Regions from separate parts of the Paraburkholderia caballeronis genome, predicted to be linked through region 2. Evidence: predicted binding sites of a transcription regulator. Region 2 holds the regulator's gene; each other region holds the start of a gene.
The links. Region 2 encodes LexA, which represses DNA repair genes until DNA is damaged. Its sites were predicted from a motif close to ACTGTATNNNNATACAGT; they were not measured.

Region 1 (3,275 bases), 1.4 Mb from region 2:
GGACGTTGGGCATCGGAAGCGGACCGGCGCGCAGCCGAAGAGCCGGACTCGGAATCACGCTCGAAAACATCGCCTTCCGCAGCGCGCCGGCCGGTGGAGAAAGGAGAGCGCCGCGAAGCCCGCGAACTCGACGTGCGCGTTTCGCCGTCCGCACGCGCGTCAGGATGGGTTTCGTCGATGTCGTCGAAAGGATCGCGAACATCGCGCGGCTCACCGCGCGGACCAGCCTCGGCCGTTTCGCCTGACACAGGCGCCACCGGCGCGGACCAGCCCTTGCGGATCACGAGCGGATTACTCTTCTTCGCCCGCGACTTCGACGCCGCCGTCCGTCACGGCGCCCGCCGGCATCGCGCTGACACCCAGCGATTCGCGGATGCGGTTCTCGATCTCGCGCGCGATGTCCGGATTCTCGCGCAGGAATTCACGCGCGTTGTCCTTGCCCTGGCCGATGCGCTCGCCGTTGTAGCTGTACCAGGCGCCCGCCTTGTCGACGATCTTCGCCTGCACGCCGAGGTCGATGACTTCGCCCTGGCGCGAGATGCCCTCGCCGTACAGGATGTCGAACACCGCCTCGCGGAACGGCGGCGCCACCTTGTTCTTGACGACCTTCACCCGCGTTTCGCTGCCGATCACCTCGTCGTTCTTCTTGATCGAGCCGATCCGGCGGATGTCGAGACGCACCGACGCGTAGAACTTCAGTGCATTGCCGCCCGTCGTGGTTTCCGGGTTGCCGAACATCACGCCGATCTTCATCCGGATCTGGTTGATGAAGATGACCATGCAGTTCGTTTTCTTGATCGTGCCGGTCAGCTTGCGCAGCGCCTGCGACATCAGCCGCGCCTGCAGGCCCGGCAGCGAATCGCCCATTTCGCCTTCGATTTCCGCCTTCGGCACGAGCGCCGCGACCGAGTCGATCACGATCATGTCGATCGAGCCCGAGCGCACCAGCGCGTCGGTGATTTCGAGCGCCTGCTCGCCGGTGTCCGGCTGCGAGATCAGCAGTTCCGGCACGTTCACGCCGAGCTTCGACGCGTACTGCACGTCGAGCGCGTGTTCCGCGTCGATGAACGCCGCCGTGCCGCCGAGTTTCTGCATTTCGGCGATCACCTGCAGCGTGAGCGTGGTCTTGCCCGACGATTCCGGACCGTAGATCTCGACCACCCGGCCGCGCGGCAGGCCGCCGACGCCGAGCGCGATGTCGAGGCCGAGCGAGCCGGTGGACACGACCTGAATGTCTTCGACTGCCTCGCCGTCGCCGAGCCGCATGATCGACCCCTTGCCGAACTGCTTTTCGATCTGCGCGAGCGCGGCGGCGAGCGCCTTGCCCTTTTCAGCAGTCAGTCCAGCCGAGCCTTTCTTGCTATCTTCCATGAATCGTCCTTTGCTATGATGAACGGCGTCTGAGGCAGGTGCGCGGCACTTTCCACCCGCCGCGCGCACGAACGCAGACACTGTATAAAAAAACAGTGGTTTTGGCAAGCCCCGGCGAACCGCCGCGCGAGATGACACGCGGCCCACCCGGGCTGCCGCGGCCACGAATCCTCAGGAGACCGCTGCGCGCCGCCCAGCACGGCGCCGGCCACAGCGACGCTGGCGCATCATCATGCGAATTCTCATTGCCGAAGACGACAGCATACTCGCGGACGGACTCGTCCGATCACTCCGCCAGTCGGGCTATGCCGTTGATCACGTGAAGAACGGCATCGAAGCCGACGCCGCGCTGTCGATGCAGGCGTTCGACCTGCTGATCCTCGATCTCGGACTGCCGAAAATGCCCGGCCTCGAAGTGCTGCGCCGCCTGCGCGCGCGGAACTCGAACCTGCCGGTGCTGATCCTCACGGCCGCTGACAGCGTCGACGAGCGCGTGAAGGGCCTCGACCTCGGCGCCGACGACTACATGGCGAAGCCGTTCGCGCTGAACGAACTCGAAGCGCGCGTGCGCGCGCTGACCCGGCGCGGCGCGGGCGGCGGCCCGACCGTCGTGCGACACGGCGCGCTGTCGTTCGATCAGGTCGGGCGGATCGCGCGGATCAACGACCAGGTGCTCGATTTGTCCGCGCGCGAACTCGGCCTGCTCGAAGTGCTGCTGCAACGGCTCGGCCGGCTCGTGTCGAAGGAGCAACTCGTCGATCACCTGTGCGAATGGGGCGAGGAAGTCAGCAACAACGCGATCGAGGTCTACGTCCACCGGCTGCGCAAGAAGCTCGAAGCGGGCGGTGTGCGGATCGTCACCGTGCGCGGCCTCGGCTACTGCCTCGAAAAAGAACCGCCGGCCGGGACGGCCGCCGCAACCGCGGCTGGCGCAACCGCCGGCCCGCCCGCCGCGACCGTCGCCGCGCCGGCCGCGCCGCAAGGCGTGCTGCCGAACGCGCCGCCGGCGGCGATGCCCGCGAGCCACCACTACAAGTAGGCGCCCACGCCGATGGCCGAGCCCGCTCACGCCGCGCATGCCGCCCGGCCAGCCAAGGCCTCCGGCGCCGACACGCCGGGAGCCGACGCCCTCGACGACGAAGCGCGCGACGCCCGCTACGCGAACCCGTTCGCGCCGCCCGACGAAACCGAAGCCGCCGCCGACGCGCGCCCGCGCTCGCTGTTCGGCGAAATTCTCGACTGGATGCTCGCGCCGCTTTTGCTGCTGTGGCCGATGAGCATCGCCGTCACCTATCTGGTCGCGAAGTCGATCGCGAACGGGCCGTTCGACCGCGCGCTCGAAACCGACGCCTACGTGCTCGCGCGGCAGATCCATCCGGTGAACGGCGTCGCGGAGCTGTCGCTCGCCGACTCGACGCGCGACTTCCTGCGTGCCGACAACATCGACAGCGTGTTCTACCAAGTGCTCGGCACGCGCGGCGAGTTGATCGGCGGCGACCGCGACATGCCGCTGCCGCACGACGAGGATCGCCCGCCGCCTGGCCTCGTCGAATTCCGCGACGACACGCTGCACGGCATCGACATCCGCGTCGCGTACACGACCGTCGAGTTGCCGCGCACGGCCGGCGCGCAGCCGGTGCTGGTGCAGGTCGCGGAGACGCTCGACAAGCGCCGCCAGCTCGCGAACGACATCATCAAGGGCGTGATCCTGCCGCAGTTCGTGATCCTGCCGCTCGCGATCCTGCTCGTCTGGTTCGGGCTGTCGCGCGGGCTCGCGCCGCTGCACGCGCTGCAGACGAACATCCGCACGCGCCGGCCCGACGACCTGTCGCCGCTCGAAGCGCGCCGCGCGCCGCCCGAAATCGAGCCGCTCGTCACGTCGTTCAACGACCTGCTGACGCGCC
Region 2 (3,275 bases):
GCTGCTGTGTTCCGCGCCGATCCGCTTCTGCAGCATCTCACCGACTTCTTCCTTCAGGCTTCCGCGCAGCGCCGGGTAATCGACGTATTGGTTCAAGGTTGCCGCGTCGCGTGCGTCGGCGGCTTGCTTGAGCCGGTTCAGCGCGATGTACGGCGATGCATACGCATAACCGATCATCGCGACGACGAATACGACGATCATCGTGATCGCGACGGGTTTGAGCCAGCGTCTGCTGGAAACGGGGGAAACGGTCATCGGGGCGGGCAGGTGAAGTAATGAACACCTGACGTTGACCGCCGCCACGAGAAAACGATCCCGGCTCGCGACATCCTCACGGTCACCGCGTGAGCGCGGCCGACAACTCCGCCTGTTGCTCGGCGATGCAGCGGTCGATCATCCGGCAGACCGCATCGACGGTGCCGACCATGATCAGCCGCGACGGACCGTGATACACGCGGACCGGCGCCCGCTGCGCGGGCTCCGCGTTCAGTCCGCTATTTAGCGACACGCGGGCGAACGCCGGCTGCGCGGACGGCAGTACGGGCAGCGGGGCGGCTTCGGTTTTAGCATCGATCCTCGGCTCGGCGGCCGGCGCGTCGAACAGCGAGGCGGTGACGGGCAGCGCCTGAGCGGCACGCGCCGCGCACGACGCGATGCCGCGCAGATGACGAAGGCGGCCGAACTGGCGAAACGGCAACAGGCGGGCAAGGCGTTCCATGGTTTTCTCTCCGGACGGCGGTCAGAATTCGGTCGGCCGGATCAGGCCGACCGCGATGCCTTCCAGCGCGAAATCCGCGCTGCCGGCCTCGACAAAAATGTTTTCGTAATCGGGGTTCTCGGCGATCAGCTCGATGCCGTTCGGCCGCCGCTTCAGCCGCTTCACGGTGACGTCGTCGCCGAGCCGCGCGACGATGATCTGGCCGTCCTTCGCCTCGGTGCGCTTCTGCACCGCGAGCAGGTCGCCGTCGAAGATGCCCGCGTCGCGCATCGACAGGCCGCGCACCTGCAGCAGATAGTCGGGCTTGCTCGAAAACAGCGCCGGGTCGCATGCGTAGTGCTGCGAGATGTGCTCCTGCGCGAGGATCGGACTGCCGGCCGCCACCCGCCCGACGAGCGGCAGCGACAACTGCATGATGCTCGCGTGCGGCAGCGTGAACTGATGCGGAAGCTCGTCGCCCTGCGGCATCAGTCGGATGCCGCGCGACGCGCCGGCCGCCAGTTCGATCACGCCCTTGCGTGCCAGTGCGCGCAGGTGCTCTTCCGCTGAGTTCGCCGAGCTGAAACCGAGTTCCGCGGCGATCTCCGCGCGGGTGGGCGGAAAGCCGGTGCGCTCGATCGCGCGCCGGATCAAGTCGAAAACCTGCTGCTGCCGTGCGGTGAGTTTGGTCATGGCGCCACTGTATGGATAGACAGGTGACTGTATTTTTATACAGTATTCGCCACTTTTCAAGCGTTACTTGAAGTTCGCTCATGAGACCGGCGCTACGGCGTCGGTTTGAGGCGTCAACACGGCGTAAAAGACGCGTCAGCGGCGATTCTGTCTGCCCTTACCACTTTTGCGTATTAAAGAATGAGGAACAATTATTTTTAATGATGTAGGCGTGTCGTTAGACTGGCCCCCATCGTTAGCACCAACCCACTCACGAGAACACGGAGAAAGTGGATGAGTCATCGCAATACGGGGCGCGCAGGCTGGCTGAAATCGCTGGCCGCCAAACTGGTAATCGGCTTCGCGCCGCTCGTCGGCCTCGCCGCCGTCGCACCGGCCGCACATGCGGACACGACGCTGCTGAACGTGTCGTATGACCCGACCCGCGAGCTGTACCAGGACATCAACGAAGCCTTCTCGAAGCAGTGGAAGGCGAAAACCGGCGAAAGCCTGACGATCAAGCAGTCGCACGGCGGCTCCGGCGCGCAGGCGCGCTCGGTGCTCGACGGCCTGCAGGCCGACGTCGTGACGCTCGCGCTCGCCTACGACATCGACGCGCTCGCGAACAAGGGCCTCGTCGCGAAGGACTGGCAGAAGCGCCTGCCGGACAACGCGTCGCCGTACACGTCGACGATCGTGTTCCTCGTGCGCAAGGGCAATCCGAAGCACATCAAGGACTGGGACGACCTCGCGAAGCCGGGCGTGTCGATCGTGACGCCGAATCCGAAGACCTCGGGCGGCGCGCGCTGGAACTACCTCGCGGCGTGGGCGTATGCGCTGCACCAGCCGGGCGGCAACGACCAGAAGGCGAAGGAGTTCGTCGCGAAGGTCTACAAGAACGCGGGCGTGCTCGATTCCGGCGCGCGCGGCGCGACCACGAGCTTCGTGCAGCGCGACATCGGCGACGTGCTGATCGCGTGGGAGAACGAGGCGTTCCTGTCGCTGAAGGAATTCGGCCCGGACAAGTTCGAGATCGTCGTGCCGTCGGTGAGCATCCTCGCGGAGCCGCCGGTCGCCGTGGTCGACAAGGTCGTCGACAAGCGCGGCACGCGCAAGGTGTCGGAAGCGTATCTGCAATTCCTGTACAGCGACGAAGGCCAGGAGATCGCGGCGAAGAACTTCTACCGTCCGCGTTCGCCGAAGGTGCCGGCCGAACTGACCGCGAAGTTCCCGAAGCTGAAGCTGTACACGGTCGACGACACGTTCGGCGGCTGGGCGAACGCGCAGAAGACCCACTTTGCGGACGGCGGCGTATTCGACTCGATCTATCAGCCGCAATAACGGCGGGACCGGGGCCGGCTGCAACCGGCCCATGTTCCAGGCAAGGCGCGCCGCTGTGGCGCGCCTTTTTGGCGCACGGCGCCGGAGCAACATCGAAAGAGCAACGAGCATGACGACGTTTCAACTGCGCAAGCCGAGCGCGTTACCGGGCTTCGGCCTGACGCTGGGCATCACGGTGGCTTATCTGAGCCTCGTGGTGCTCATTCCGCTTGCGGCGACCTTCCTGAAGACGGCGACGCTCGACTGGGACCAGTTCGTCCGCGCGGTGTGGTCGCCGCGCGTGATCGCGTCGTACCGGCTCACGTTCCTGTCCGCGCTCGGCGGCGCGTTGATCAACGCGGTGTTCGGCTTCCTGCTCGCGTGGGTGCTGGTGCGCTATTCGTTTCCGTTCAAGCGGATCGTCGACGCGCTCGTCGATCTGCCGTTCGCGCTGCCGACGTCGGTCGCCGGCATCTCGCTCGCGGCGGTCTATGCGGGCAACGGCTGGATCGGCCAGTTCCTGCAGCCGCTCGGCATCAAGATTGCATTCACGCCGGCCGGCGTGCTGGTCGCGCTGACGTTCATC
Region 3 (3,275 bases), 960 kb from region 2:
AGCGTGGGCGGCGTCGCGGTCTGCGCGACGGTCGGGGAGCGGGTCATCAAAATGCGGGTGGCGCGGGAATCCGCGCCGCCCGAAAGGAAAAGGGAGGAAACCGCCAGCTTATGGCCAGAATGCCCCGTTGTCGATCATGAGGCACGCTAATGGTGCATTGGCCGCGGGAAAGCGGCCGGCGTGCCGTCACGATGCTTCGTGCACCGCGATCCGCGTGTCGCCGAACAGCACGACCTGGCCTGCGCGCACCTTGCACGTCTTGCGCAGTTCCACTTCGCCGTCCACCTTCACCGCGCCGGACGCGACGATCTGCTTCGCGGTCCCGCCGCTGTCCGCGAGGCCGGTGATCTTCAGCAGGTTGTGCAGTTCGACGTAATCGCCGGTCAGCGTGAAATCGAGGTTGGGCATGGCGGGCGTCGTACGGTCTGGATCGGAAGGGTTCGCATCATAAGCCACGCGTGGCCGCCTTGCCTGGCGCATGCGGGGTCCACCCGGTGGGCTTTCGTCGCGCGCCCCATCTGTCAGGAAATGAAACCTTCTGTAACGGTGCCGGGAAACGACGAACTTCACCCAAAAACGGCGTGTCCCTGAAAAGAGCGTGCTGCTTTTCGGTAATGCTCGCCCGGGGGCCGGCATGCGTTCCAGCCGGTCCGGAACCATAACTTCAGAGAGGATTCCGCCATGATCCAGATCCGCAAGCTGCTGACCGGCACCGCGTTGTCGATGTTTACCGCCGCCGCTTTTGCGCAGACCGCTGCGCCTGCCGCCGCAGGCGTGGACACGCCGCAGGCGGCGCCCGGGGTTGGCCTGCAAGGCGCGACGCCCGTGCCGCAGAACCTGACCGCGCCGTCGCCGACCGATCCGCTCGTGCAGAAGCGCAATGCCGATGCGCAGGCGAGCGCCGATTACCACCAGTCGAAGAAGGCCGCGAAGTCGCAGTACAAGGACCACGTGAAGGACGCGAAAACCAATCGCAAGGCCGACCGGCAGGCCGCCAACGAAGAGATGAAGGAGCAGATGCAGGGGACGCCCGCGCAGTCGCAGGGCGGCAACCCGCAGCCGTGACGCCATGACGGGCGCGGACCGGGGCCGTTTTCGGCGAAGCTGCCGGAAAATGGCGCCGGATCGAATCCCGATCGGCGCCGATCCGATCCCGTCCGATCCGCTTGCGGCCCCGATTGTATGGATATACAGTATGCGTCGCCGCCCACTGATCCGTAGCCCTGCGCCGTGTCCTCCGTAGTCGATTCCCCCTCCGCCGGCCTTGCTGCCGGCACCGATCCCGATGTCGCGCGCGACGTCGCCGCGTGGCTGTCGAAGCTGAACGACGCGCAGCGCGCGGCGGTCGAGCACGGCAGCGACCGCGCGGCCGGCGCGGCGGGGCTGCCGGGGCCGCTGCTGGTGATCGCCGGCGCGGGCTCGGGCAAGACCAGCACGCTCGCGCACCGCGTTGCGCATCTGGTGCTGAACGGCGCCGACCCGCACCGGATCCTGCTGCTCACGTTTTCGCGCCGCGCCGCGCAGGAGATGACGCGCCGCGTCGCGCGGATCGCGTCCGGCGTGCCGCGCGCGGCGGCCGCGCTCGCGCACGGCCTCACATGGGCGGGTACGTTCCACGGCGTCGGCGCGCGGCTGCTGCGCGAGTACGCGGACCGGATCGGCCTCGCGCCCGGCTTCACGATCAACGACCGCGAAGATTCGGCCGACCTGATGAACCTCGTGCGGCACGAACTCGGGCTGTCCGCGAAGGAAAAACGCTTTCCGTCGAAATCGACGTGTCTCGCGATCTATTCGCGCGTCGTGAACACCGGCGAGCCGCTCGCGGACGTGCTCGCGCGCGCGTTCTCGTGGTGCGCCGAATGGGAGCCGCAACTGCGCGCGCTGTTCGCCGCCTACGTGGACGCGAAGCAGAAGCAGGACGTGCTCGACTACGACGACCTGCTGCTGTACTGGTCGCACATGGCGGCCGAGCCGTCGCTCGCGGCCGATCTGTCGGGCCGCTTCGACCACGTGCTCGTCGACGAATACCAGGACACGAACCGGCTGCAGGCGTCGATCCTGCTCGCGCTGAAGCCGGACGGGCGCGGCCTGACGGTCGTCGGCGACGACGCGCAGGCGATCTACTCGTTTCGCGGCGCGACCGTGCGCAACATCCTCGACTTTCCCGCGCAGTTCGATCCGCCCGCGCGCCAGGTCACGCTGGAACGCAACTACCGCTCGACGCAGCCGATCCTCGCGGCGTCGAACGCGGTGATCGACGCGGCAACCGAGCGTTTCACGAAGAACCTGTGGAGCGACCGCGCGTCCGCGCAGCGGCCGCGCCTCGTGACCGTCGCGGACGAGGCGCAGCAGGCGCGCTACGTCGTCGAGCAGGTGCTCGAAGCGCGCGAGGCCGGAATGAAGCTGAAGAACCAGGCGGTGCTGTTTCGCGCCGCGCACCACAGCGCGGCGCTCGAAATCGAACTGGCGCGGCGCAACATCCCGTACGTGAAGTTCGGCGGGCTGCGGTTTCTGGACGCCGTCCACGTGAAGGACGTGCTCGCGGTGCTGCGCTGGGCCGAGAATCCGCTCGACCGCGTCGCGGGTTTTCGGGTCGCGCAACTGCTGCCGGGCGTCGGCCCCGCCAATGCGGCGCGCCTGCTCGACCAGGTCGCCGCGTGCAGCGGCGCGTACCGGACCGCCGACGCGCTCGCCGCGTTCGCGCCGCCGCCGCGCGCGGCCGAGGACTGGCCCGCGTTCGTCGCGCTGATGGACGCCGTCTGCGGCCGCCGCACGCCGTGGCCCGGCGAATTCGAACGGGTGCGCCGCTGGTACGAGCCGCATCTGGAGCGCAACCACGAGGACGCCGCCGCGCGCCACGCGGACCTCGTGCAGATGGAGAGCATCGCGTGCACGTATCCGTCGCGCGAGCGGTTCCTGACCGAACTGACGCTCGATCCGCCGGACGCGACCAGCGACGAATCCGGCGTGCCGCTGCTCGACGAGGACTACCTGATCCTGTCGACGATCCATTCGGCGAAGGGGCAGGAGTGGCGCAACGTGTTCGTGCTGAACGGCGTCGACGGCTGCATTCCGTCGGATCTCGGCACCGGCAGCGACGACGAGATCGACGAGGAGCGGCGTCTGCTGTACGTCGCGATGACGCGTGCGAAGGAAGAGCTGCACATCGTCGTGCCGCAGCGTTTCTACGTGTACAACCAGACCGCGTCTGGCGACCGCCACGTGTGGGCGTCGCGCACGCGCTTCATTCCGGCGCCGATCCTGCCGCTGTTCGA

Region 1: a site for LexA is predicted at 1,451-1,468, ahead of recA (recombinase RecA). Genes of this name have one in related genera too.
Region 3: a site for LexA is predicted at 1,178-1,195, ahead of BLV92_RS06060 (ATP-dependent helicase). Genes of this name have one in related genera too.

The regions. Positions count from the first base shown of each region.
Region 1 is NZ_FNSR01000001.1:947,276-950,550, reverse strand. It holds gene recX (recombination regulator RecX) at 1-284, opposite strand, end outside; gene recA (recombinase RecA) at 292-1,371, opposite strand; gene BLV92_RS04160 (response regulator transcription factor) at 1,604-2,410, shown strand; gene BLV92_RS04155 (sensor histidine kinase) at 2,423-3,275, shown strand, end outside.
Region 2 is NZ_FNSR01000001.1:2,319,450-2,322,724, reverse strand. It holds gene BLV92_RS10400 (DUF2939 domain-containing protein) at 1-255, opposite strand, end outside; gene BLV92_RS10395 (hypothetical protein) at 338-718, opposite strand; gene lexA (transcriptional repressor LexA) at 740-1,390, opposite strand; gene BLV92_RS10385 (sulfate ABC transporter substrate-binding protein) at 1,664-2,710, shown strand; gene cysT (sulfate ABC transporter permease subunit CysT) at 2,820-3,275, shown strand, end outside.
Region 3 is NZ_FNSR01000001.1:1,355,528-1,358,802, forward strand. It holds gene BLV92_RS06045 (MATE family efflux transporter) at 1-47, opposite strand, end outside; gene BLV92_RS06050 (RNA-binding S4 domain-containing protein) at 187-408, opposite strand; gene BLV92_RS06055 (hypothetical protein) at 682-1,065, shown strand; gene BLV92_RS06060 (ATP-dependent helicase) at 1,312-3,275, shown strand, end outside.